3 regions of the Klebsiella sp. Sb-30 genome follow, and region 1 is predicted to be linked to each of the others. Evidence: predicted binding sites of a transcription regulator. Region 1 holds the regulator's gene; each other region holds the start of a gene.
What was found. The regulator Fur, encoded in region 1, represses iron uptake genes when iron is present. The targets are predictions, from matches to a motif close to ATAATAATGAGAACNACTATCAA.

Region 1 (8,267 bases):
CAACCGTCTGCTCATTCCGGTCGGTCTGCACCACGCGCTGAACTCCGTGTTCTGGTTTGACGTTGCTGGTATTAACGATATTCCTAACTTCCTCGGTGGCGCTCAGTCTATCGAAGCAGGTAAAGCGGTTGTGGGGATCACCGGTCGTTACCAGGCGGGCTTCTTCCCGATTATGATGTTCGGTTTACCGGGTGCGGCGCTGGCTATCTACCACTGCGCGCGTCCTGAGAACAAGGCAAAAGTGCTGGGTATTATGATGGCGGGCGCCTTTGCCGCCTTCTTTACCGGGATCACTGAACCGCTGGAGTTCTCCTTCATGTTCGTGGCGCCGGTGCTGTATGTCATTCACGCCGTGTTGACCGGTATCTCCGTGTTCATCGCTGCCAGCATGCACTGGATTGCCGGTTTCGGCTTCAGCGCCGGTCTGGTGGATATGGTGCTGTCGTCCCGTAACCCGCTGGCGGTCCACTGGTGGATGCTGATCCCGCAGGGTCTGGTCTTCTTCGTTATTTACTACGTGGTCTTCCGCTTCACCATCACCAAATTCAACCTGATGACCCCGGGTCGCGAACTGGCCGTTGCCGGTAGCGAAGCGGATGGTCAGGATGTGAATGTCAGCAGCGGCAAAGAGCAGGATGTTGCAGGTCTGGCACGTCAGTACATCGCTGCAGTCGGCGGTTCTGACAACCTGACCGGTATCGATGCCTGCATCACCCGTTTGCGTCTGAACGTTAAAGACTCTTCTCTGGTGAACGAAGCGCTGGCGAAACGTCTGGGCGCGTCAGGCGTTATTCGCCTGAACAAAACGAGCGTACAGATCATTGTCGGCTTCGTGGCGGAAAAAATCGCTAACGCGATGAAAACGACGGGACCAGTAGCCGCAGCAGAAGGCAACGCTGCACCTGCCGCCGCCGCTCCGACTGCAAAACCGCAGGCCGTGGCTAACGCCAAAACCATCGCGGCGCTGGTATCGCCGATTACCGGTGATATCGTTGCGCTGGAGCAGGTGCCTGATGAAGCCTTCGCCAGCAAAGCGGTCGGCGATGGCGTGGCGGTGAAACCGACCGACAAAACCGTCGTAGCTCCGGCTGCCGGTACCGTCGTGAAGATCTTCAACACCAACCATGCGTTCTGCCTGGAAACGGAAAATGGCGCGGAAATCGTCGTCCATATGGGCATTGATACCGTGGCGCTGAACGGCCAGGGCTTCAAACGACTGGTTGAAGAAGGTGCGGAAGTGCAGGCTGGCCAGCCGATTCTGGAAATGGATCTGGACTACCTGAATGCCAATGCCCGTTCAATGATCAGCCCCGTCGTGTGCAGCAACAGCGACGATTACAGTGCGCTGGTGATTCTGGCAACCGGTAAGGTGGTGGCAGGTCAGACGCCGCTGTATGAGATTAAAGGCAAGTAAGGCTCCTGAGTAGCGTTTATGCCTGAGCGGCGGGGGGAAACCTCCGCCGCTTTTTTTTAGCCCATCTGACCCCATAATCTTCTTCAGATACGTATTTTCAGTAACTAATAGTTGTCTCTACGCCCCGCTTGTAAGATCATGTGCCGTTATACGTTGTTTACGCTTTGAGGAACCCACGATGAGTGAGGCAGAAGCCCGCCCGACTAACTTTATTCGTCAGATCATTGATGAAGATCTGGCTACTGGTAAGCACACCACCGTTCATACTCGTTTCCCGCCGGAACCGAACGGTTATCTGCACATTGGCCATGCGAAGTCTATTTGCCTGAACTTTGGTATTGCTCAGGATTATCAGGGCCAATGCAACCTGCGTTTCGATGACACCAACCCGGTGAAAGAAGATATCGAATACGTGGAGTCGATTAAAAACGACGTGCAGTGGTTAGGTTTCCACTGGTCCGGGGATGTTTGCTACTCGTCTGATTACTTTGACCAGCTGCACCAGTATGCCATTGAGCTGATCAACAAAGGCCTGGCCTATGTTGACGAACTGTCGGCGGATGAAATTCGCGAATACCGCGGTTCGCTGAAAGCGCCGGGTAAAAACAGCCCGTATCGCGATCGCAGCGTGGAAGAGAACCTGGCGCTGTTTGAAAAAATGCGTGCCGGTGGTTTTGAAGAGGGGAAAGCCTGCCTGCGTGCAAAAATCGATATGGCCTCGCCGTTTATCGTCATGCGCGATCCGGTGCTGTACCGCATTAAATTTGCCGATCATCATCAGACCGGCAGCAAGTGGTGCATCTATCCGATGTACGACTTCACGCACTGCATTAGCGATGCGCTGGAAGGCATTACGCACTCCCTGTGTACCCTCGAGTTCCAGGACAACCGTCGCCTGTATGATTGGGTGCTGGACAACATCAGCATCCCGGTTCACCCGCGTCAGTATGAATTCTCCCGTCTGAATCTCGAATATACCGTGATGTCCAAGCGTAAGCTGAACCAGCTGGTTACCGAGAAGCACGTAGAAGGCTGGGATGACCCGCGTATGCCGACCATTTCCGGTCTGCGTCGTCGCGGCTATACCGCCAGTTCTATTCGTGAATTCTGCAAGCGCATTGGCGTGACCAAGCAGGACAACACCATTGAGATGGCGTCACTGGAATCCTGCATCCGCGAAGATCTCAATGAAAACGCGCCGCGCGCCATGGCCGTTATCGACCCGGTTAAGCTGGTCATTGAAAACTACCCGCAGGGTGCAAGCGAAATGGTGACGATGCCGAATCATCCGAACAAACCGGAGATGGGCAGCCGTGAAGTACCGTTTAGCGCGGAGATCTGGATTGACCGCGCCGACTTCCGTGAAGAGGCGAATAAGCAGTACAAGCGCCTGGTGCTGGGTAAAGAAGTTCGCCTGCGTAATGCCTACGTGATCAAGGCCGAGCGTGTAGAGAAGGACGAAGAGGGGACGATCACCACGATCTTCTGTACCTATGACGCCGATACGCTGAGCAAAGATCCTGCCGATGGTCGTAAGGTCAAGGGCGTTATCCATTGGGTCAGCGCGGCACACGCGCTGCCGGTGGAGATTCGTCTGTACGATCGGCTGTTCAGCGTGCCGAATCCGGGCGCGGAAGAAGACTTCCTGACGGTGATGAACCCTGAATCGTTGGTGATCAAGCAGGGCTTCGCTGAACCGAGCCTGGCCACTGCGGAAGCCAGCAAAGCCTATCAGTTTGAGCGTGAAGGTTATTTCTGTCTCGATAGCCGCTATGCAACCGCAACGCATCTGGTGTTTAACCGCACCGTGGGTCTGCGTGATACCTGGGCTAAAGTCGGCGAGTAAATTTTTCGTCGCGGCCCGGCCGTCGTCTCTGTGTCAAAACGCCGCATTTAGCGGCGTTTTTTTTTATTTTGGAATCAGTGAATTAAGTTCGTTATTTTCGCGATGCGAATTAATCTTGTTTACTGTTTGTCATATCTGTCAGCTCTGCCACTCCTCCCACCGGTACACAAAACGGCTGTAAGCGCTTTCATTCTGTATTTTCTTTCTATTTAGTAATTACTTACGTATAAAAAAGGATGAGGCCTGATATTGTTACAAAAAGAAATAGAATATGTGCGCTTTGTCATAATCTTAAGCTTTGATCGGCGAAAGAGATTGATAATTCGCGTCACGAAAAATAGTCTATCAACAGTGGTTACGCGGCTTTTACCGCTCCACCTTTTTAGCAGTCTTATTTATTTTTTCGCGGCTTGCCTTTGGCTCCGCGTTTTTAAAACGTCAAAGAGGATATGCACATGCGTACGTTTAGTGGCAAACGTAGTACGCTGGCGCTGGCTATTGCCGCCGTCACCGCGATGTCGGGCTGGATCGTTGTTCCGCAGGCCAGCGCAGCAGGTTTTATTGATGATTCCACCTTAACCGGCGGCATCTACTACTGGCAGCGTGAGCGCGACCGGAAAGATGTGACCGACGGCGATAAATACAAAACCAACCTTTCCCATTCGACCTGGAACGCCAATCTGGATTTCCAGTCCGGCTATGCCGCTGATATGTTTGGTATTGACGTGGCTGCCTTCACCGCAATTGAAATGGCGGAAAGCAGCGAAAGCGGTCACCCGAACGAAATTGCCTTCTCCTCAAAGAATAAAGCCTACGACGAAGATTACTCTGGCGATAAGAGCGGAATCAGCCTGTATAAAGCTGCGGCGAAATTTAAATATGGCCCGGTGTGGGCTCGCGGCGGTTATATCCAGCCAACCGGGCAAACGCTGCTGGCTCCGCACTGGAGCTTTATGCCGGGTACTTACCAGGGGGCTGAAGCCGGCGCCAACTTTGATTACGGTGATGCCGGCGCGCTGAGTTTCTCCTATATGTGGACGAACGAATACAAAGCGCCATGGCACATCGAGATGGATAATTTCTACCAGAACGACAAGAAAACCAAAGTCGATTATCTGCACTCCCTGGGCGCCAAATACGATTTTAAAAATGACCTCGTGCTGGAAGCGGCGTTTGGCCAGGCTGAAGGCTATATCGACCAGTATTTTGCCAAGGCCAGCTACAAATTTGATATCGCGGGTACGCCGTTAAACACCAGCTACCAGTTCTATGGTACGCGCGACAAAGTCAGTAACGGCGGCACGAACGATATCTACGACGGTACTGCCTGGCTGCAGGCGCTGACCTTTGGCTACAAGGTTGCTGATGTCCTCGACCTGCGTCTGGAAGGCACCTGGGTGAAAGCTGAAGGCCAGCAGGGCTACTTCCTGCAGCGTATGACCCCAACCTATGCCTCTTCCAACGGTCGTCTTGATGTATGGTGGGATAACCGTTCTGACTTCAACGCCAACGGTGAAAAAGCGGTGTTCTTCGGCGCGATGTATGACATGAAAAACTGGAATATGCCGGGCTGGGCGTTTGGCGCCTCTTACGTCTACGCATGGGATGCCAAACCGGGCAGAATGTCCACGCCGGACGCCTATTACAATCCGGACAAACGGCTGGAAGAGTCCGCGTATAGCCTCGATGCCATGTACACCGTACAGGACGGCCGGGCAAAAGGAACGCTGTTTAAACTGCACTTTACCCAATACGACAACCACTCCGACATCCCGAGCTGGAGCGGTGGCTATGGCAATATCTTCCAGGATGAGCGTGACGTGAAGTTCATGGTTATTGCTCCGTTCACTATTTTCTGATGCCGCGGCGGCAGGCGTAAACCTGCCGCAAACCTGAGAGGTCAATTATGAAGAAGCTATTGCTCATCGCGGTTATGGCATCGGGCCTGGTAGCCTGTACGCAGTCCCCCGCGCCAAAAGAAGATACGAAACTAAAAGATGCTTACAGCGCCTGTATCAATACGGCGGAAGGGAATCCGGATAAGGTTCAGGCCTGCCAGAGCGTTCTCGACGTGCTGAAAGAAGATAAACAGCATCAGGCGTTTGCCAACCAGGAAAGCGTGCGCGTTCTGGATTACCAACAGTGTATTCAGGCGACCCGTACCGGCAATGACCAGGCGGTGAAAGCGCGTTGCGATCGTATCTGGAAAGAGATTCGCAGCAACAACACCAGGCCCTGATCGCGGGCGCCAGATCCTGTCAGTAAAAACGCCTGATGTTAACCATCAGGCGTTTTTCATGGCGCGCAATCCTGTGGCGATGTTCAGGCACTGATTGCCGTGGCTGCCCGGGGCTACTCATTCCCCACCAATCTTGATACCGACCCACCATTAGGTGGAATGGTACCGAAAACCCAACAGGCTCTGGTACGAGAAGCGCTGGCAAACCGCTGGGATGAGGAACCGTTTACCCGTGCTCTCGACGAGCATACCGCGCGCAGAAAAGGGTAGGCGTTTGCACATAAAAAAGCCAACCGTCAGGTTGGCTTTTTGTGGTCCACGCGGTGGGAAATTACTTTTCCAGCGCGTCGTGTGCATGTTCATCTTCGCGGCAGTCGCCTTCCGCACAGTGACCGTAAAGGTACAGACTGTGGTTGGTCAGACGGATGCCGTGGCGGTGGGCGATTTCACGCTGACGCGCTTCGATAGACTCATCGCTGAATTCGATCACTTTGCCACAATCGAGGCAAATAAGATGATCGTGATGGTGCTGCTGGGTCAGTTCGAAAACAGATTTACCGCCTTCGAAGTTGTGGCGAGTCACAATGCCAGCATCATCAAACTGGTTCAGCACGCGATAAACAGTAGCGAGACCAATCTCTTCACCCATGTCGATCAGGCGCTTGTATAAATCTTCCGCACTGACGTGATGGTTATCCGGTTCCTGCAGGACTTCCAGGATTTTTAATCGTGGAAGTGTGACTTTCAGGCCAGCCTTCTTTAATGCGGTATTGTTGTCAGTCATGCGGAATCTGTCCTGTTGCTAAACGATCTACTTCCATCAGCGGAAGTAATACAGAGAATCACCCGATGCAATGCGTCTCATTATAGAACTGCCATCGTTAAATGAAAACTGCAAGTATCGGGCCTTGTATGCTGTCAAAAACGAGGTCCCAGCTACAAACTACGTCACCTGACCTCGTTAAATCAGAGGACATTGTACAGATATGTGATTAAAAGTTAAAAACTTGTAGCTATTAGTTTGATTGCTTCTATCTATTAATGCGGCGAAACTTAACGGTAACGCCGCACAATCATCAGGCGTTTTTGATTTCTTCGAGGTGCAGCTCTTCAGAGACCTGCTTAACCCACTGAGTCACGCGTTCGTTGGTCAGTTCCGGCTGGCGGTCTTCATCGATAGCCAGGCCGACGAAGTGATCGTCATCCGCCAGGCCTTTAGAGGCTTCAAAATGATAGCCCGCGGTCGGCCAGTGGCCAACGATGGTGGCGCCGCGCGGTTCAATGATGTCGCGGATGGTGCCCAGCGCGTCACAGAAGTATTCCGCGTAGTCTTCCTGATCGCCGCAGCCAAACAGCGCAACCAGTTTACCGTTAAAGTCGACCTCTTCCAGCGTCGGGAAAAAGTCATCCCAGTCGCACTGAGCTTCACCGTAGTACCAGGTCGGAATGCCGAGCAGCAGGATGTCGTAGGCTTCCAGATCTTCTTTGCTGCTCTTGGCAATGTCGTGAACATCAGCAACATCTTTACCAAGCTGCTTCTGAATCATTTTTGCAATATTCTCGGTGTTGCCCGTGTCGCTGCCAAAAAAGATGCCGATGATTGCCATGAGTAAAATAACCTCTTGAAACTTAATGATGTGGTAGTGGCGTAATGCCCGCAGATAACGGCAATCATAGCAGAACAGGGGAGGGCGCGGAAACAGCAATCACGCCCGACTGCACACTCTGCTACATGAAAGTGTTTTTTTGAGGATTTTCAGGCTTTATCCCGGCTGTGCAGGGTTGCCAGCTGGTTCATCAGCATCTCTTCGATCAAATCGCTGCGGTTCATATTGCGAGCTTCCGCCAGCTCGTTGAGCGCATCAACCGCTTCAGCGTTGAGTTTTAACTCCACACGCTTCAGGCCGCGAACTTTGTCGCGTTTGAGCTGATTGCGTTTATTTATGCGCAGTTGTTCATCGCGCGAAAGCGGATTGGTCTTTGGTCTACCCGGGCGACGCTCGGTTGCGAACAAATCTAATGTCGTACGGTCCGTTTGTTCTTTTGCCATGATTCAGAGTGACTTCGGGGAAACAAGTTGCCGGGCTATAGCCGACACAGATAGCGCGCCATAATACATCAGGCGAACCGCTGCGCCAACGACCGCGGGCATTCTGCAGCGCGGTCGGGCAGTTTTTAGCCAGTTAAGCCTGCAAAGCGGTCAGATAGCGACGAATGGCGCGCAGGACGGCTTCCGGTTTCTCCGCATGCACCCAGTGGCCGGCGCCGGCGATGACGTGCGCTCGCGCCTGTGGGAACTGGGCGAGCAGGGTATCGCGATACTCATCGGTGACGTACGGCGAGTTGCCTCCCGGGATGAACAGGGTCGGATGAGGCCAGGCAGGAACCGTTTGCCAGCCCACGATGTGCGGATATTGATCCCATAATACCGGTACGTTGAAGCGCCACTGGCCATCAACGAAGGATTTCAGCAGAAACTGAATCACGCCTTCTTCCTGCAGATGTTGGCGCATCACCGTGGCCGCCTGCTGACGGGACGCGGCGCCGGCGTCGGTGACGGCATTGATGGCGTTGAAAATTTCATCATGACGGCGCACGTGATAGTCCACCGGGGCAATATCAATGGCGACCAGGCCAGCGATGCGCTCCGGCGCCAGTGCGGTAAGCGCCATGACCGCTTTCCCCCCCATCGAATGACCAATAAAGGTGGCTTTCTCTATCTGCCGATCGTCAAGAGTATCGATCAGATCCTGCGCCATCGCCGCGTA
Region 2 (8,267 bases), 2.3 Mb from region 1:
AAAGTGGCGCTGCTCTCCGGCGGCGGCAGCGGACACGAGCCGATGCACTGCGGCTATATTGGCAAAGGTATGCTTGCCGGCGCCTGTCCGGGCGAGATTTTCACCTCCCCGACCCCGGATAAAATGTTCGAGTGCGCGATGAATATCGACGGCGGCGAAGGCGTGCTGCTGATCATCAAAAACTACACCGGGGATATCCTTAATTTCGAAACCGCCACCGAGCTGCTGCACGAAAGCGGCGTCAAGGTGACCACCGTGGTGATCGATGACGACGTGGCGGTCAAAGACAGCCTCTACACCGCCGGACGCCGCGGCGTCGCCAACACCGTGCTGGTTGAGAAGCTGGTCGGCGCGGCGGCCGAACGCGGCGATTCGCTGGAAGCCTGCGCTGAACTGGGCCGCAAGCTTAACAACCTCGGCCACTCCATCGGTGTGGCGCTGGGCGCCTGCACCGTGCCGGCCGCCGGACAGCCGTCATTCGAATTACAGGATAATGAGATGGAGTTCGGCGTCGGTATCCACGGCGAGCCGGGTATCGACCGTCGCCCCTTCAGCTCTCTCGACCGCACCGTTGATGAGATGTTCGACACCTTGCTGGAGAACGGCACCTACAGCCGCACGCTGCGTCAGTGGGACACCGTCAAAGGGCGCTGGCAGGACGTCACGCAAAGCAAACAGGCGCTGCAGCAAGGCGACCGCGTCATCGCGCTGGTCAATAACCTTGGCGCCACCCCGCTGTCGGAGCTGTACGGCGTATACAACCGACTGGCCACCCGCTGCGAGGAGAACGGCATCACGATCGAACGCAACCTCATCGGCAGCTACTGTACCTCGCTGGATATGGTGGGCTTCTCCCTCACTCTGCTGAAAGTCGATGACGACACGCTGGCATTATGGGACGCCCCCGTTCATACCCCGGCACTGAACTGGGGCCATTAAGGAGCACGACATGTCACTGAACAGAACGCAAATCGTTAACTGGCTCTATCGCTGCGGCGACATTTTTACCAAAGAGAAAGATTTTCTGACCGGCCTGGATAAAGAGATTGGCGATGCCGACCACGGTCTGAACATGTATCGCGGCTTCAGCAAGGTGGTGGAAAAACTGCCGTCCATTGCCGATAAAGACATCGGTTTTATTCTTAAGAACACCGGAATGACGCTGCTCTCCAACGTCGGCGGCGCCAGCGGCCCGCTGTTCGGCACCTTCTTTATTCGCGCCGCCCAGGTGACGCAGGCCCACCAGAGTCTGACCCTCGACGAGCTGTATCAGATGATGCGCGAAGGGGCCGACGGCGTGGTCAACCGGGGGAAAGCGGAACCCGGTGATAAAACCATGTGCGACGTCTGGCTGCCGGTCGTCGAGTCACTGCGCCAGTCCAGCGAACAGCACCTGTCGGTTCAGCATGCGCTGGATGCCGCCGCGATACAGGCAGAGGAAGCCGCCCGTTCTACCATCACCATGCAGGCCCGCAAAGGCCGCGCCAGCTACCTCGGCGAACGCAGCATCGGGCATCAGGATCCGGGCGCAACCTCGGTGATGTTCATGATTCAGGCGCTGGCTGCTTCAGCCAAAGAGTAAGGATAACGCGATGGTAAACCTGGTGATTGTTTCTCATAGCGCCCGACTGGGCGAAGGTGTCGGAGAACTGGCCCGGCAGATGTTAACTGGCGACGGCTGCAAGCTGGCGATCGCCGCCGGCATTGACGATCCTGAAAACCCGATCGGCACCGATCCGATTAAGGTGATGGAGGCCATTGAATCCGTTGCCGATACCGACCACGTGCTGGTGATGATGGATATCGGCAGCGCCCTGCTCAGCGCGGAAACCGCGCTGGATCTCCTCGATCCGGCGATCGCGGCGAAGGTTCGCCTGTGCGCCGCGCCGCTGGTCGAAGGCACGCTGGCGGCAACGGTCAGCGCCGCCACCGGATCGGGTATCGATAAAGTGATCGCCGACGCCATGAACGCCCTGGAAGCTAAGCGCGTACAGCTGGGGTTACCATCGCTCGCACAGAACGGCCCCGAGGCCACGCCAATGGCCGACGATCTCAGCGGCGAGTCCGTCTCGGTGGTCATTAAAAACCATAACGGCTTACACGTTCGTCCGGCATCGCGGCTGGTAGCCGCGTTATCCGGATTCAATGCCGATCTGGTGCTGGAGAAAGGCGGCAAATGCGTCTCACCGGACAGCATTAACCAGATTGCCCTGTTGCAGGTACGCTGCAACGATACATTAAGGCTGCTGGCCCGCGGGCCAGATGCCGAAGCGGCGCTGGCGGCATTTCAGGCGCTGGCAGCGGAGAACTTTGGCGAGCAGCCGGACGCCGCGCCAGCGGTTTTTGCCCCCGTCGCCGCGCGTGTTCAGGGCAAAGCGCTCCACTATCCGCTGCCTGCCCTCCGGCCAGTCCGGCAAACCGGCGCCGACATCGCCAACGAACAGCGGCGCCTGCAACAGGCGATCGGCCAGACGCTGGACGATCTCAATGCGCTGACCTCCCTGGCGGAAGAGCGCTATTCTGCCGATATCGCGGCCATTTTCTCCGGCCATCACACGCTGCTCGACGACCCGGATCTCTATGAAGCCGCCTGCGATATCCTGCGCCAGGAACAATGCAATGCGGAGTGGGCGTGGTATCAGGTGCTGGCCGACCTCAGCCAGCAGTACCGCCAGCTGAACGATGCCTATCTGCAGGCGCGCTATATTGATATCGACGATCTGCTCCACCGGACTTTGCGTCATCTGCAAGGCCGCAGCGAAATGCCGCTGGCGGTGCATGAGCCGACGATTATCATCGCCGACGATCTCTTTCCTTCCACCGTCTTGCAGCTGGATCCTCATCTGGTCAAGGGGATTTGTCTGCGGGAAGGGAGCGAGGCATCCCACGGCGCGATCATCGCCCGTCAGGCCGGGATCGTCTGCCTGTGTCGGCAGGGAGAGGCCCTGAAGCAGATAGGCGATGGTGAATCCCTTACGCTGGATGTCGCCGGAAAACGCGTTCTCCGCACATAGCTGTCCATTCGTCACTCTCTGTACTCCATTCTTCACGCCGGAGGCTCCGCCTCCGGGGATTGTGTTTCGCTCAACCACCAGGAACCGTTATGTCTCAATTCTTTTTTAATCAGCGCACCCGCCTCGTCGACGATGTTATTGAAGGAACGATCGTTGCCAGCCCGTGGAACAACCTGGCGCGTCTGGAGAGCGATCCGGCGATTCGCGTGGTCGTTCGTCGCGATCTCAACAAAAGCAACGTCGCCATCATCTCCGGCGGCGGCTCCGGCCATGAGCCGGCCCACGTTGGGTTTATCGGTAAAGGGATGCTCACCGCCGCGGTGTGCGGCGATATTTTTGCCTCCCCGAGCGTTGATGCGGTGCTGACCGCCATTCAGGCGGTGACCGGCGAAGCGGGCTGTCTGCTGATCGTCAAAAACTATACCGGCGATCGCCTTAACTTTGGCCTCGCCGCCGAGAAAGCCCGTCGCCTGGGTTACAACGTCGAAATGCTGATTGTCGGCGACGATATTTCGCTACCGGATAACAAGCATCCGCGCGGGATTGCCGGCACCATCCTGGTGCATAAAGTGGCCGGTTATTTTGCCGAACGTGGCTACAATCTTGCTACCGTGCTGCGCGAGGCCCGATATGCGGCAGACAAGACCCGCACGCTGGGCCTCGCGCTCTCCAGTTGCCATCTGCCGCAGGAGGCTGAAACGGCACCGCGCCACCATCCCGATCGGGCAGAGCTGGGCATGGGCATCCATGGCGAACCCGGCGCCTCGGTCATCGCCACCCAGAACAGCGCGCAGATTGTCCGCCTGATGGTGGAGAAACTGACCGCCGCCCTGCCACAAACCGGCCGTCTGGCGGTGATGCTGAACAACCTCGGCGGCGTGTCGGTTGCGGAAATGGCGATTCTGACGCGTGAGCTGGCCGACACGTCGCTCCATCAGCGGATCGACTGGCTGATTGGCCCGGCGTCGCTGGTGACGGCGCTGGATATGAAAGGTTTCTCGATAACCGCCATCGTACTGGAGGAGAGCATTGAAAAAGCGCTGCTTTCCGCTGTGGAAACGGCCAGCTGGCAGGCGCCGGTGCAGCCACGAACCATTGAGGTGATGCCCTCTTCGCTGCGCAGCACCCGCGTGGCGTTCCAGCCTTCGGACAATCACGTCGTGGCGGGCTATGTCAAGCGGATAACCGGTACCTTGTCTGACCTGGAGGCGCACCTGAATGCGCTGGATGCCAAAGTCGGCGATGGCGATACCGGCTCCACCTTTGCCGCTGGCGCGCGCGATATTGCCGACCTGCTGCAACGCCAGCAGTTGCCGTTGGGCGATCTCGCGACCCTGTTGGCCCTGATCGGCGAACGTCTGACCGTGGTGATGGGCGGTTCCAGCGGCGTGCTGATGTCGATCTTCTTTACCGCCGCCGGGCAGAAGCTGGAGCAAGGCGCCGGCGTCGCGGAAGCGTTAAACGCCGGTCTGGCGCAAATGAAGTTTTACGGCGGTGCGGATGAGGGCGATCGCACGATGATCGATGCGCTGCAGCCGGCGCTGGCGTCGCTGCTTGTCGCACCGACGGATTTACAGGCGGCGTTTGCCGCTGCGGAAGCGGGCGCCGAGCGCACCTGCCACGCCAGTAAAGCCAACGCCGGGCGCGCATCGTACCTTAACAGCGACAGCCTGCTGGGCAATATGGATCCGGGCGCCCACGCGGTCGCGCAGGTCTTCAAAACGCTGGCGGAACAACGCTAAGGCGGCGTCCTCCGCAGCGGAATATCCCGGCGACGCGACGCTGAGCCGGACGACAGAACAGAATAGCCGCTATCCCGGGCAACGCGCTGACGCCGTAGCCCGGGCATCAGGCTATTTACTGTGCCAGTAGGCCTGGGAACGCACCAGCTGCGGGTCAATTTCATCATTTTCAAACCGACCGAGCAGTGATTTCACCACCGCGCCTTCACCGGTCACCCAGATAAAATAATCTTCCGCAGGCACGCTCACCTGCGCCAGACGTTCAGCCACCACGGACGAATGATGGCCGACGATCCACTCAATATTAAAGCCCTGCAGATCCGCCAGATAATCTTGATACGATGCCTCGCCGATCGTCACCAGCGCCGTAACCTGCGGGCGCACGGGCAGGCGGCTAAGGCCCAGCAGACGGCGGCGCAGCGCAGGCATACCGGATTCATCGCAGACATACAGCTGCCAGGCATAATCCTCTGGCACCACCAGCGAACCGCGTGGCCCACCAATCACCAGCTTATCGCCGACGTTTGCCGCCAGCGCCCAGCTGCTGGCAATACCGCCGTCATGGATGAAGAAGTCATAGGCCAGTTCATGACGTTCGGCATCATACAGCGGCGTGTAGTCGCGAGTTGCCGGACGGACGCCTTCCCCCCAGTTAATGCCCTCTTCCGTCACCTGCGGCGGTGTAAACGCAGTACCGGCTTGCGGGAAAAAGAGTTTGGTATGGTCGTCAAAACCCTGGGAGACAAAACCTTCCAGCGCCTCTCCGCCCAGCACAATGCGCTGGAAGGCGGCGCCGACGCGCTCAACGCGCAGCACGGTTAACTCGCGAAAACGCAGCTCATTGCGAACGCGTTTCGGGTACTGAGGTTCTTTCGTTTTTATCATCGTCATTCGCCTTCGTGAGATTTATAGATATATCTAAACTTTACCCAAATGATAATGATTGCCATTAAAAAAGAATGCAAGTTTTTTTTGATATAGACGTAGCAAAAAGCAATAAAGTACAACGAACAAAATAAAATCATTTTAAATCAAATGCTTATTAAAATATTCAGATTCATGCTTGCTAAGTATTAATTTTTAGATATAGATTAGATATATCAAAACATACAGGAGCAAACTATGCGACATCATCATGAAGAAGGTCGAGGGCCACGTGGCCACCACGGTGAACACAGCGAACGCGGGGAGCATGGCCGCCGGGGCGGCGAACATGGCGAACACGGTCGCCGGGGTGGTGGCGGCGGCGGACGCCGTCAGCGTTTCTTCGGCCATGGCGAACTGCGTCTGGTGATCCTCGACATCCTCACCCGCAACGCCAGCCACGGCTACGAATTGATTAAAGAGATAGAAAACCTGACCCAGGGCAACTACAGCCCGAGTCCGGGTGTGATCTATCCAACTCTTGATCTCCTTCAGGATCAGGGTCTTATCAGCGTCGAAGAGGAAAATGGCCGCAAAAAAATCGCCATAACCGCAGAGGGCAGCCTCCTGCATGCCGAGAATCAGGAACAGCTCGGCCATATCCAGGAACGTTTGCAGGCCCGTATGGTCGGCTGTGAACTGCGCAAAAACCCGCAAATGAAGCGGGCGCTGGAGAACTTTAAAGCCGTACTGGATTTAAAGGTAAATCAACAGGCCATCAGCGAGACTCAGCTGAAACAGATTGTCGCCGTCATTGACCGCGCGGCAATGGAGATTTCCCAGCTCGATTAACCCCTCCGGGGGGATGCCAGTCCCCCCTCCTGCCCCCATATTGGGCAATCTGCACCACCAGGCAGCACGCACGGGGCTCCCTCCCGGCGGGTAACGTCCCCCGTTCAGGAGTAAAACATGCCAAAAATATCGCCGTGAGATTAAATTTCGCGCAAATGCGCTTTCGCGCTGCGTTTATCCCGATTTTCAGCTCCCGTGCCGAAGTGGCGTAATCCCTGCAATACTTAATTCAGTATCATGTGATACGCCCGTCCCAGGAGCTCACTTTGAACAGGTTACCTTCCAGCGCATCGGCTCTGGCCTGCAGCGCACACGCACTGAATCTCATTGAGAAGCGAACGCTTGATCATGAGGAGATGAAAGCACTTAACCAGGAGGTCAGGGAATATTTTAAAGAGCATGTGAATCCCGGTTTTTTAGAGTACCGAAAATCGGTTACTGCTGGCGGGGATTACGGAGCCGTAGAGTGGCAAGCGGGAGGGTTAAATACGCTTGTCGACACTCAGGGACAAGAGTTTGTCGATTGCCTGGGTGGCTTTGGAATTTTTAATGTAGGGCACCGTAATCCAGTTGTCATTTCCGCCGTCGAGCATCAGCTCGCGAAACAACCTCTTCATAGCCAGGAACTGCTTGACCCGCTGCGGGCCATGCTGGCAAAAACGCTGGCGGCGTTAACCCCCGGCAAGCTGAAATACAGCTTCTTCTGTAACAGCGGCACAGAGTCGGTCGAAGCGGCGCTGAAACTCGCTAAAGCCTACCAGTCGCCGCGCGGTAAATTTACGTTTGTGGCCACCAGCGGCGCTTTTCATGGTAAGTCGCTGGGCGCGCTATCGGCCACCGCGAAATCGACATTCCGTAAGCCTTTTATGCCGCTACTTCCAGGGTTCCGTCACGTGCCGTTTGGCGATATCAACGCGATGCGTACGCTGCTGAGCGAGTGTAAAAAAACCGGTGATGATGTCGCGGCGGTGATCCTTGAGCCGATACAGGGCGAAGGGGGCGTGATTCTGCCGCCGCAGGGCTACCTGCCCGCGGTGCGTAAGCTGTGCGATGAATTTGGCGCGCTGCTGATCCTCGACGAAGTGCAAACCGGCATGGGGCGTACCGGCAAAATGTTTGCCTGCGAGCACGAAAACGTTCAGCCGGACATTCTGTGTCTTGCCAAAGCGCTCGGCGGCGGCGTTATGCCCATTGGGGCGACGATTGCCACCGAAGAGGTGTTCTCGGTGCTGTTCGACAACCCGTTCCTGCACACCACCACCTTCGGCGGTAATCCGCTGGCCTGTGCCGCAGCGCTGGCCACGATCAACGTCCTGCTGACGCAGAATCTGCCGGCCCAGGCGGAACAGAAAGGTGAGCTGCTGTTAAACGGCTTCCATCAACTGTCCCGTGAGTATCCGGATCTGGTAAATGAAGTTCGCGGTAAAGGGATGCTGATGGCGATTGAGTTCGTGGATAACGAGATCGGCTATAACTTCGCCAGCGAGATGTTCCGCCAGCGGGTACTGGTAGCTGGCACGTTAAATAACGCCAAAACCATTCGTATAGAGCCGCCGCTGACGCTGACGATTGAGCAGTGCGAACTGGTGCTCAGCGCGGCGCGTCAGGCGCTGGCTGCACTGCGGGTTGCCGTAGAAGAGGCCTGATGCTCTCTACTCTTCGCTGTCCTCTCCCCATCGGGGAGAGGCGCTTTTCCTGCGGTATCGCCGATATCCTAACGCAGAGAAACGAAGCTTAAACCACCCGTACGCCAGGTGGCATCAGACGCTCCGGCGTCAGCAGCACGCTTTCGCTG
Region 3 (8,267 bases), 460 kb from region 1:
GCAGGCCAGCCAGTAGCGTTCAAGCAGCGGTGCCAGCGCCACACGCCAGCCCAGACGCGGCTGCCGGTGCAGATGATACAATAACCCTGCCAGCCGCGGGCACTCCGGAAGCGTGCTTTTCATCTCGCCGTCGCAATATTCCACCGCCAGCCATCCCGGCGAATAGAAAAGCGGCGCGGGGACGACGGTCTTCGGCAGGCGAGACAGGGTGCGGTACTGGCGGAGGAATTCACGGGCGGGAGCGTCGGGGTCGTGCGGCTGGCGCAGGACCAGCCGCCGGACGCCGTCGCTGATAATACAGCTGCCGCCGCTCAGGCCATTCTGGCCCAGGCCGGCGACAGGTGAATAGCGGGGAAAAAAGCGCGACAACACCTCATCGCGCGTCAGTTTACTGTTGCTGAACGGCACCTTTACCTGACCAAATAATCTCGCCGGTCTGAACCAGCATCAGCTGCATTTTCAGCTCAGGTGAATTGACGTTGCCGGTCGCATTTGAGTACAGCACGTACTGAGCTCCCACGGTACGGGCAATCCCCATCGCTTTGCTGCGGCTGCCGAGACTATCCTGAGGGGATAAACCCAGCTGCTGTTTTGCCACGCCCAGCTGCTGGGCAGACACCAGCGTAAATTTGCCATTGCCGCTCAGGGCATTGCGCAACGCCGTCGTCGCCTCTCCGGCGTTTAGCGTGCCGTTGGTGCGGTTATTCACGCTGTCGACCAGCAGAATACTTCCCGCATTGACGCCGCCTGCCTGCAGCATTTGCCCCACCATCGGTTGTACCGCCGCATTCCAGTCATAATGACGCACGCGCGGCGCTGGCTGTGCCGGCTGCTGCTCGTGTTCAATCGGCCCTGGCTGCCCCGGAATAGTCGGAACCGTAGGTACGGTTGGTACCGTCGGCTGCGGCTGGGCGGGCTGCGTTGGCTTCGGCTGCGCCTCCTCAACGGGAGCGGGCTCCTGGCGTTGCCCCACGCACCCAGCAAGGAATATCGCCAGTGCCGTGATTAACGCGTAGCGACACATTTTAATCATTACAATTACCCCTTACAGATAAAGATACAGGCGGGCCTTATGCGCCCCCAAAATATTCGCGCTACCGTACAAGGTGACAGAAGAGTGCGCAGGCACCGTGATACTCCGGGCCGGCTCCAGCGGATGCATTTCCAGTCCTCTGGCGTCATACCAGAAGAAGCGGTAATGCACGGTGATCGGTTCCTGTCGTTCATTAAACAGTCTGGAAGTGGCGGTTGCCTGAATCTCTGAGGCCGTGACCTCTGGCGCATCGGCGCTGATGCCCGCCGCCAGCACGTTGGATTCCATCACCAGAGTCTGCTGTTCACCCACGGGGATTTCCGCATGGGAACCGCACCCGACCAGGAGCACAGCCGCCAGAAGCGGGCCGAAATGAGCTGCGCGCATCGATTAACCTTTGTGAGCCAGCATCTGACCTAGCGGGCGACCGCCCAGCAGGTGCATGTGGATATGGTAGACTTCCTGGCCGCCGTGGCGGTTGCAATTGACAATCAGACGATAGCCATCGTCAGCAAGACCCTCATCACGCGCAATTTTTGCCGCCACGGTCATCATGCGCCCCAGCGTCAGTTCATGTTCAGCGGTCACATCGTTGACGGTAGGAATCAGGATATTGGGGACAATCAGAATGTGGGTCGGCGCCTGCGGGGAAATATCGCGAAAAGCGGTCACCAGTTCATCCTGATAAACCATATCCGACGGGATCTCCCGGCGAATGATTTTGCTAAAAATCGTTTCTTCTGCCATGACTGATTCCTTATTAATTTTTATACCGTGCTCTGGCCTGCCTCTGCAGATAAACGCGGATGCACAGGATTCGCCTAAGAGTATGAGCGAGTTACTCCTCCTCTTTCAACCTGAATGCGCTTTTTCTTATCCCGCGGCGCTGTTAGCTGCTGATGGATTAATCATATCTCCGGTGAATGCGTTTAACCGAAGCGCTAATTGCCGTTTCTGATAACACTTCTTACTTCTGTTTACACATTAAATACTAATGCGTATATTTCTCATTTGTATTCACTATTGGATGCGGTGCGCTTCCAGACACGATATGACCGTGGCCGTAGAGTCCCGGCACATAACAATAACTATTTGATTAAGGGTTTATGATGCTTCTCACGATTAATTCCCGGGATCGGCGTATCGCGCCGTCCCTGCTGGCCGTTGGTATTGCGCTGGCGCTTCATCCCGGCCTCAGCATTGCCGCCGCCGATACCGACGATACCATCATTGTAGAAGGTACAACGGAAATCAGGCCTGATGCCCAGCAGCAGGATTACAGCGTTAAAACCACCACCACTGGCACTAAACTGCTATTAGTACAACGGGATATCCCACAATCCGTCAGTGTCATCAGCCAGCAGCGCATGCAGGACCAGGAACTCAACACTATCGAACAGGTTCTGGATAATACGACCGGCGTGAGCGCATCCCGCGTTGACACCCATCGTACTAACTTTTATTCCCGCGGCTTCTTCGTCAGCAACTTTGCGTATGAAGATATGCCAACGTTCCTCGATAACCGATGGAACTTCGGCGATACCGCTGGCGATACGGCAATTTATGACAAAATCGAAGTAGTACGCGGCGCGGCGGGGTTAATGAGCGGTACGGGCAACCCTTCAGCCTATGTCAACATGGTACGTAAGCATGCCGACAGTAAAGAATTTAAAGGCTCGGTTTCTGCCACCTATGGCAGCTGGAACAATCAACGTTATGTATTGGATCTCCAGGCTCCGTTAACCGAGTCGGGCAACGTCCGGGGACGGGTCATCACCGGCTACCAGGATAAGGATTCGTGGGTTGAACGTAACCACTATCGTAAAAAATTCATCTACGGCGTCGTGGATGCGGACGTCACGGATTCCACCACTCTTTCGTTGGGCTATGACTATCAGGAGAGTGAGGAAGACAGCCCGACCTGGGGCGGTTTCCCGTCAATGTTCAGCGATGGCAGCAAGACCCATTTCCGTCGAGGCTTTAACACCGCGGCCGACTGGACCTACTCTAACGTCGATTCAACCAAAATCTTCGCCAACCTCACACAGCGCTTTGATAACGGCTGGGAAGCCAAAATCAATACCATGCACGCGGAAACCAACTTTGACAGCAAGTTAATGTATATCGACGGTTATCCCGATAAAGCAACGGGACTGTATGACGCATCCAAATGGTATGGCGCCTGGGGCGGCTGGAACAAGGGTCAACGTAAACAGGACTCAGTGGACGCATTCGTACGCGGCGGGTACAACCTGCTGGGCCGCCAGCATGAAGTCATGTTCGGCGGCAGCTATAGCCGCCAGCGCAATAACTATGACAACGCCTATCCGGTTAACGATAACTATGGCCTGATGGACGTTGGCAGTATTTACGACTATAACGGTAAGCTGTCCGACCCGGCATGGTCCAATTTTGCGCTCTATCAGCGCGACGTGATCCGGCAGAAATCCCTGTATGCCGCGTCGCGCATCTCCCTTGCGGATCCGCTGCACCTGATCCTTGGCGCCCGCTATACAGAGTGGAGCGCTAAATATAACCTCGAGCGCCAGCCGGATGAAATCCGTCACGCAAAATTCGACGACGTGACCCCGTATGCCGGCCTGATTTATGACATCGACGATACCTGGTCCGTTTACGCCAGCTATACCTCTATCTTCCAGCCGACCGGCCAGCGCGATATCAATAGTGTGTTCCTCGATCCGACGACCGGTAAGAGCTATGAAACAGGCGTGAAAGGTGACTGGTTCGACACTCGTCTGACAGCAACGGTATCCCTCTTCCGTATTGAACAGGACAACGTCGCCGTGAATACCGGGACAACAATTCCAGGTTCTGGCGGCCAGACGGCATATAAATCTGTCGATGGCACCGTCAGCAAAGGGATTGAATTTGAGCTGAACGGTGCGCTGACCGATAACTGGCAATTAACCTTTGGCGGCAGTCGCTACGTTGCAGAAGATGAAGACGGAAATGCGGTTAACCCAAGCCAGCCGCGTACCTCACTGAAGTTGTTCACCCGTTACCAGTTGCCAGTGTTGCCGGCATTGACCATCGGCGGCGGCGCGCGCTGGCAGAATAAAACCTGGCAAGAGCTTGATAATGGCCCGAACAACGTCAGCACGATTACCCAAAGCGGTTACACGATTATCGATCTGTTCACCCGCTACCAGGTGAGTAAAAACTTTGCCGTGCAGGGCAATGTCAACAACCTGTTCGACAAAGAGTACTACGACTATCTGGGTAGCTACGGCGTGTATGGTGCGCCACGCAACTTCTCAGTTAATGCCAGCTACAGCTTCTGATCTATCGATTTAAGCTGTTCTCTACCAGTCAGTCCCCGCTCGTGAATAATACGGCGGGGGCTTTTTCATCCCCGATATCATCCATCTCGTCTCTTATTCACCTGTTCATCCGCGGCCCAAGGCAGCAATAAAAAAGGCAGCCAGTTGGCTGCCTTAGTCTCCCCACATCACGACTTAGTTGCTGCGGATGTATTCATCCATTTCAGTTTTCAGGTTATCGGATTTGGTCCCGAAGATTGCCTGAACACCTGAACCTGCAACAACCACACCAGCAGCGCCCAGTTTTTTCAGGCCAGCCTGATCAACTTTCGCTACGTCGGCCACGCTGACGCGCAGACGGGTGATGCATGCATCAAGGTTAGTGATGTTGTCTTTACCGCCGAACGCTGCAATCAGTGCCGGAGCCATTTCGCTGGTCGCACCGGCTTTGCTGTCTTCAGTGGTATCTTCACGACCCGGAGTTTTCAGGTCCAGTGCTTTAATCAGCACGCGGAAGATAACGTAGTAGACGATGGCATAGCAGATACCGACGATCGGGAACAGCCACAGCTTGCTGCTGTTACCAGACAGGACGATGAAGTCGATCAGACCGTGAGAGAACGACGTACCATCACGCATACCCAGCAGGATACAGATCGGGAAGGCCAGACCGGCAAGAATTGCGTGGATAACGTACAGAATCGGCGCAACGAACATGAAGGAGAACTCGATCGGCTCGGTGATACCGGTCAGGAACGAGGTCAACGCTGCGGAGATCATGATACCGCCCACTTTCGCGCGGTTTTCCGGCTTAGCGGAGTGCCAAATCGCGATAGCAGCAGCCGGCAGGCCGTACATTTTGAACAGGAAGCCACCGGACAGTTTACCCGCAGTCGGGTCGCCTGCCATATAACGAGGGATATCGCCGTGGAAGACCTGACCTGCCGCGTTGGTGTATTCACCAATCTGCATCTGGAAAGGAACGTTCCAGATGTGGTGCAGACCAAACGGTACCAGGCAGCGTTCGATGAAGCCGTAGATACCGAACGCCACAACCGGGTTCTGGTATGCCGCCCACTGAGAGAAGGTCTGGATAGCAGTACCGATCGGTGGCCAGATGAAGGACAGGATCACGCCGGTGAAAATAGCGGCGAGACCGGAGATAATCGGAACAAAACGCTTGCCCGCAAAGAAGCCCAGATATTCAGGCAGCTTGATACGGTAGAAGCGGTTGAACATGTACGCTGCAATAGCACCAGAGATAATACCGCCGAGTACGCCGGTATCAGCCAGGTGTTTGGCCGCAATTTCTTCAGCAGGTAAATGCAGAACCAGCGGCGCAACGACCGCCATGGTTTTCACCATGATGCCGTAAGCAACAACGGAAGCCAGCGCAGATACGCCGTCGTTATTGGTGAAGCCAAGCGCCACACCGATAGCGAAGATCAATGGCATATTGGCAAAGACTGAACCGCCTGCTTCTGCCATAACGTGGGAAACAACGGCTGGCAGCCAGCTGAAGTTTGCGGAACCGACGCCCAGCAGGATACCTGCGATAGGCAGCACGGAGACCGGCAGCATCAGCGATTTACCGACCTTCTGCAGGTTAGCAAATGCATTCTTAAACATAATTGAGAGTGCTCCTGAGTATTTGGTGCTTTTTACGTTTTCACGCATTGGCACGGGGGGAGAACCGTGCCGTGGACAGGACATCTAAGCGCCCTTTATTTATTACACAGAGTAAAATAATTGACGGAATCATTGTTTGACGGCTATCACGTTTCAATCAGTCAGCGTTGAAAAATTTACACCAACTTACATAAGCCGTGTCTGGATGTTGCAAAAAACCCTTCACCGCCCATTTTGTGGCGGTGAACTTTACTCGCTTTACCTATTAATTACGAGCCTTAAAATAATAGAAAGATCGGCAGGTTACAGTCTGGCGGGGTCAATGTGGAACAGGCTGGCGAAATTTTGCGTGGTCTGTTGCGCCAGTTGCTCAAGCGAAACCCCCTTCAGTACCGCCATGTATTCCGCAACATCGCGTACCATTGCCGGCTGGTTCTCTTTGCCGCGATGCGGGACCGGCGCCAGGTACGGCGAGTCGGTTTCCACCAGCAGGCGGTCGAGCGGAACATAGCGCGCGGCATCGCGCAGCTGTTCGGCATTACGGAAGGTGACGATCCCGGAAAACGAGATATAGAAACCCATATCCAGCAGTTTACCTGCCGTCTCCCTGTCCTCAGTGAAACAGTGTAGTACGCCACCGCAATCCGTCACTTTTTCTTCCTGTAAAATCGCCAGCGTGTCGGCGCGCGCGTCGCGGGTATGCACGATAACCGGCTTGTTTAACTCGCGGCCAATGCGGATATGATCGCGAAAGGAGGCCTGCTGGCGGGGTTTGGTTTCCGGCGTGTAAAAATAGTCCAGCCCGGTCTCCCCCATTGCGACAACCCCCTCTTCCGCCGCCAGCTTGCGCAGCTCGTCAACATCGTACTCTTCATCCTGATTGAGCGGATGGACGCCGCAGGAGAAAACCACATTGTCGCGCGGGCCGACCAACTCACGCATTCCGCGGTATCCCGGCAGCGTCGTGGCCACCGCGAGGAAAAACTTCACGTCACGGGCAGCGGCTTTTGCCAGCACATCGTCCACGTCTTTGTGCAGCGTTTGATAATCCAGGCCATCCAGATGGCAGTGGGAGTCGACTAAAAACATAATGTCTCGCTCAGAGGTGGGATACGGGAAGTACCGTCCCAGGTTGCAGGTAATGTTCCCAGCGCAGAAGGCGCTCGGTTAGCAGCAGTTCGCGGTTGACGCCAACCACGTTCAACAGCTGGTCCCGGCAGGCGCTGACGTCGCGTGCGATCGCCTGCAAGCGGGCGGCAGGCAGCGCCTGCGCCAGCTGATTGACCAGCGTCCAGGCATCAGGGTTACTCACCAGGGTGATTCCCTGCTGCCGTTTTTGTGCATCCAGCAGCAGCGATGCCAGCCAGTGCAAACGAACTGCGGCCTGTTCGTGATTCAGAATCGGCAGCAGCGCCAGCCAGTCGCCGCTGCTTAACACGCTCGCCAGCGTCTGGACCAGCTGCTGCCGGGAAGCCCAGTGACTTTCCTGCAGCAGATCCAGCGCCGCCGCAGGCGCATTCGCGCTCAGGCGTAGCGCGGAGAGCAGCGCCTCCTGAGGCAGTGCCACCTCGCGTTCCAGCCACGCCAGCCCGTAGGACTCTGACGGTGGCGCAAGGTGATGGAGGCGACAGCGGCTGCGCAGCGTGGCCAGCAACCGAGCGGGTTCCTGACAGGCGAGGAAAAACCAGGTGTTTTCCGGCGGTTCTTCCAGCGTTTTTAACAGGGCATTTGCCGCGGCATCCGTTAACAAGGCAGCATCGCCTATCCATACCACTTTGGCGCCGCCAAGACGGGAACGCTCATACAGCTTTTCGTTAACGTCACGCACCGCGTCAATACCGAGGGCGCTTTTGCCTTTTTCCGGCGCCAGGGTGTAGTAATCGGGGTGCGTGCCAGCCTGCATCAGCTGGCAGCTATGGCACTGCCCGCAGCTTTTATTTCCTTCCGGCTGGCGGCACATGAGATAGCGGCACAGCCCATAGATCAGCGCCTCGCCCCCCATGCCAGGCAATGCCTGAAGCAGTAACGCATGGTGACCCCGTCCAGCCTGATAGCCGGCGACTAATTGTTCAAATGACGGGCGTAACCACGGGTACCATTTCATGCGCTTTGCTCCGCGACCCACCGACTGATAACCGCCCTGATATCGCTTGCGACGGCGTCCAGCGATTGCGTCGCATCGATGGTGTGAATAGTAGGATCCTGCGCCGCCAGCTCAAGGTAGCGCGCCCGGGTACGATTGAAGAAATCCAGCGACTCTTGTTCAATGCGATCGAGTTCGCCGCGCGCGCGCGCGCGCTTCAGACCCACCTCCGGCGTCACAT

Region 2: AC236I_RS03195 (siderophore-interacting protein) is a predicted target of Fur. The motif match lies at 5,690-5,712, and genes of this name have one in related genera.
Region 3: fhuE (ferric-rhodotorulic acid/ferric-coprogen receptor FhuE) is a predicted target of Fur. The motif match lies at 2,022-2,044, and genes of this name have one in related genera.

The regions. Positions count from the first base shown of each region.
Region 1 is NZ_CM172749.1:3,735,067-3,743,333, reverse strand. It holds gene nagE (N-acetylglucosamine-specific PTS transporter subunit IIBC) at 1-1,414, shown strand, start outside; gene glnS (glutamine--tRNA ligase) at 1,593-3,260, shown strand; gene chiP (chitoporin ChiP) at 3,716-5,119, shown strand; gene AC236I_RS17490 (ChiQ/YbfN family lipoprotein) at 5,167-5,499, shown strand; gene fur (ferric iron uptake transcriptional regulator) at 5,831-6,283, opposite strand; gene fldA (flavodoxin FldA) at 6,576-7,106, opposite strand; gene ybfE (LexA regulated protein) at 7,256-7,549, opposite strand; gene ybfF (esterase) at 7,683-8,267, opposite strand, start outside.
Region 2 is NZ_CM172749.1:662,595-670,861, reverse strand. It holds gene dhaK (dihydroxyacetone kinase subunit DhaK) at 1-939, shown strand, start outside; gene dhaL (dihydroxyacetone kinase subunit DhaL) at 950-1,582, shown strand; gene dhaM (dihydroxyacetone kinase phosphoryl donor subunit DhaM) at 1,593-3,014, shown strand; gene AC236I_RS03200 (glycerone kinase) at 3,104-4,756, shown strand; gene AC236I_RS03195 (siderophore-interacting protein) at 4,868-5,641, opposite strand; gene AC236I_RS03190 (PadR family transcriptional regulator) at 5,879-6,472, shown strand; gene ygjG (putrescine aminotransferase) at 6,739-8,118, shown strand; gene AC236I_RS03180 (tRNA-binding protein) at 8,207-8,267, opposite strand, start outside.
Region 3 is NZ_CM172749.1:3,277,062-3,285,328, forward strand. It holds gene thiK (thiamine kinase) at 1-408, opposite strand, end outside; gene lpoB (penicillin-binding protein activator LpoB) at 389-1,024, opposite strand; gene AC236I_RS15355 (YcfL family putative periplasmic lipoprotein) at 1,046-1,420, opposite strand; gene hinT (purine nucleoside phosphoramidase) at 1,424-1,780, opposite strand; gene fhuE (ferric-rhodotorulic acid/ferric-coprogen receptor FhuE) at 2,140-4,335, shown strand; gene ptsG (PTS glucose transporter subunit IIBC) at 4,510-5,943, opposite strand; gene AC236I_RS15375 (metal-dependent hydrolase) at 6,247-7,032, opposite strand; gene holB (DNA polymerase III subunit delta') at 7,043-8,047, opposite strand; gene tmk (dTMP kinase) at 8,044-8,267, opposite strand, start outside.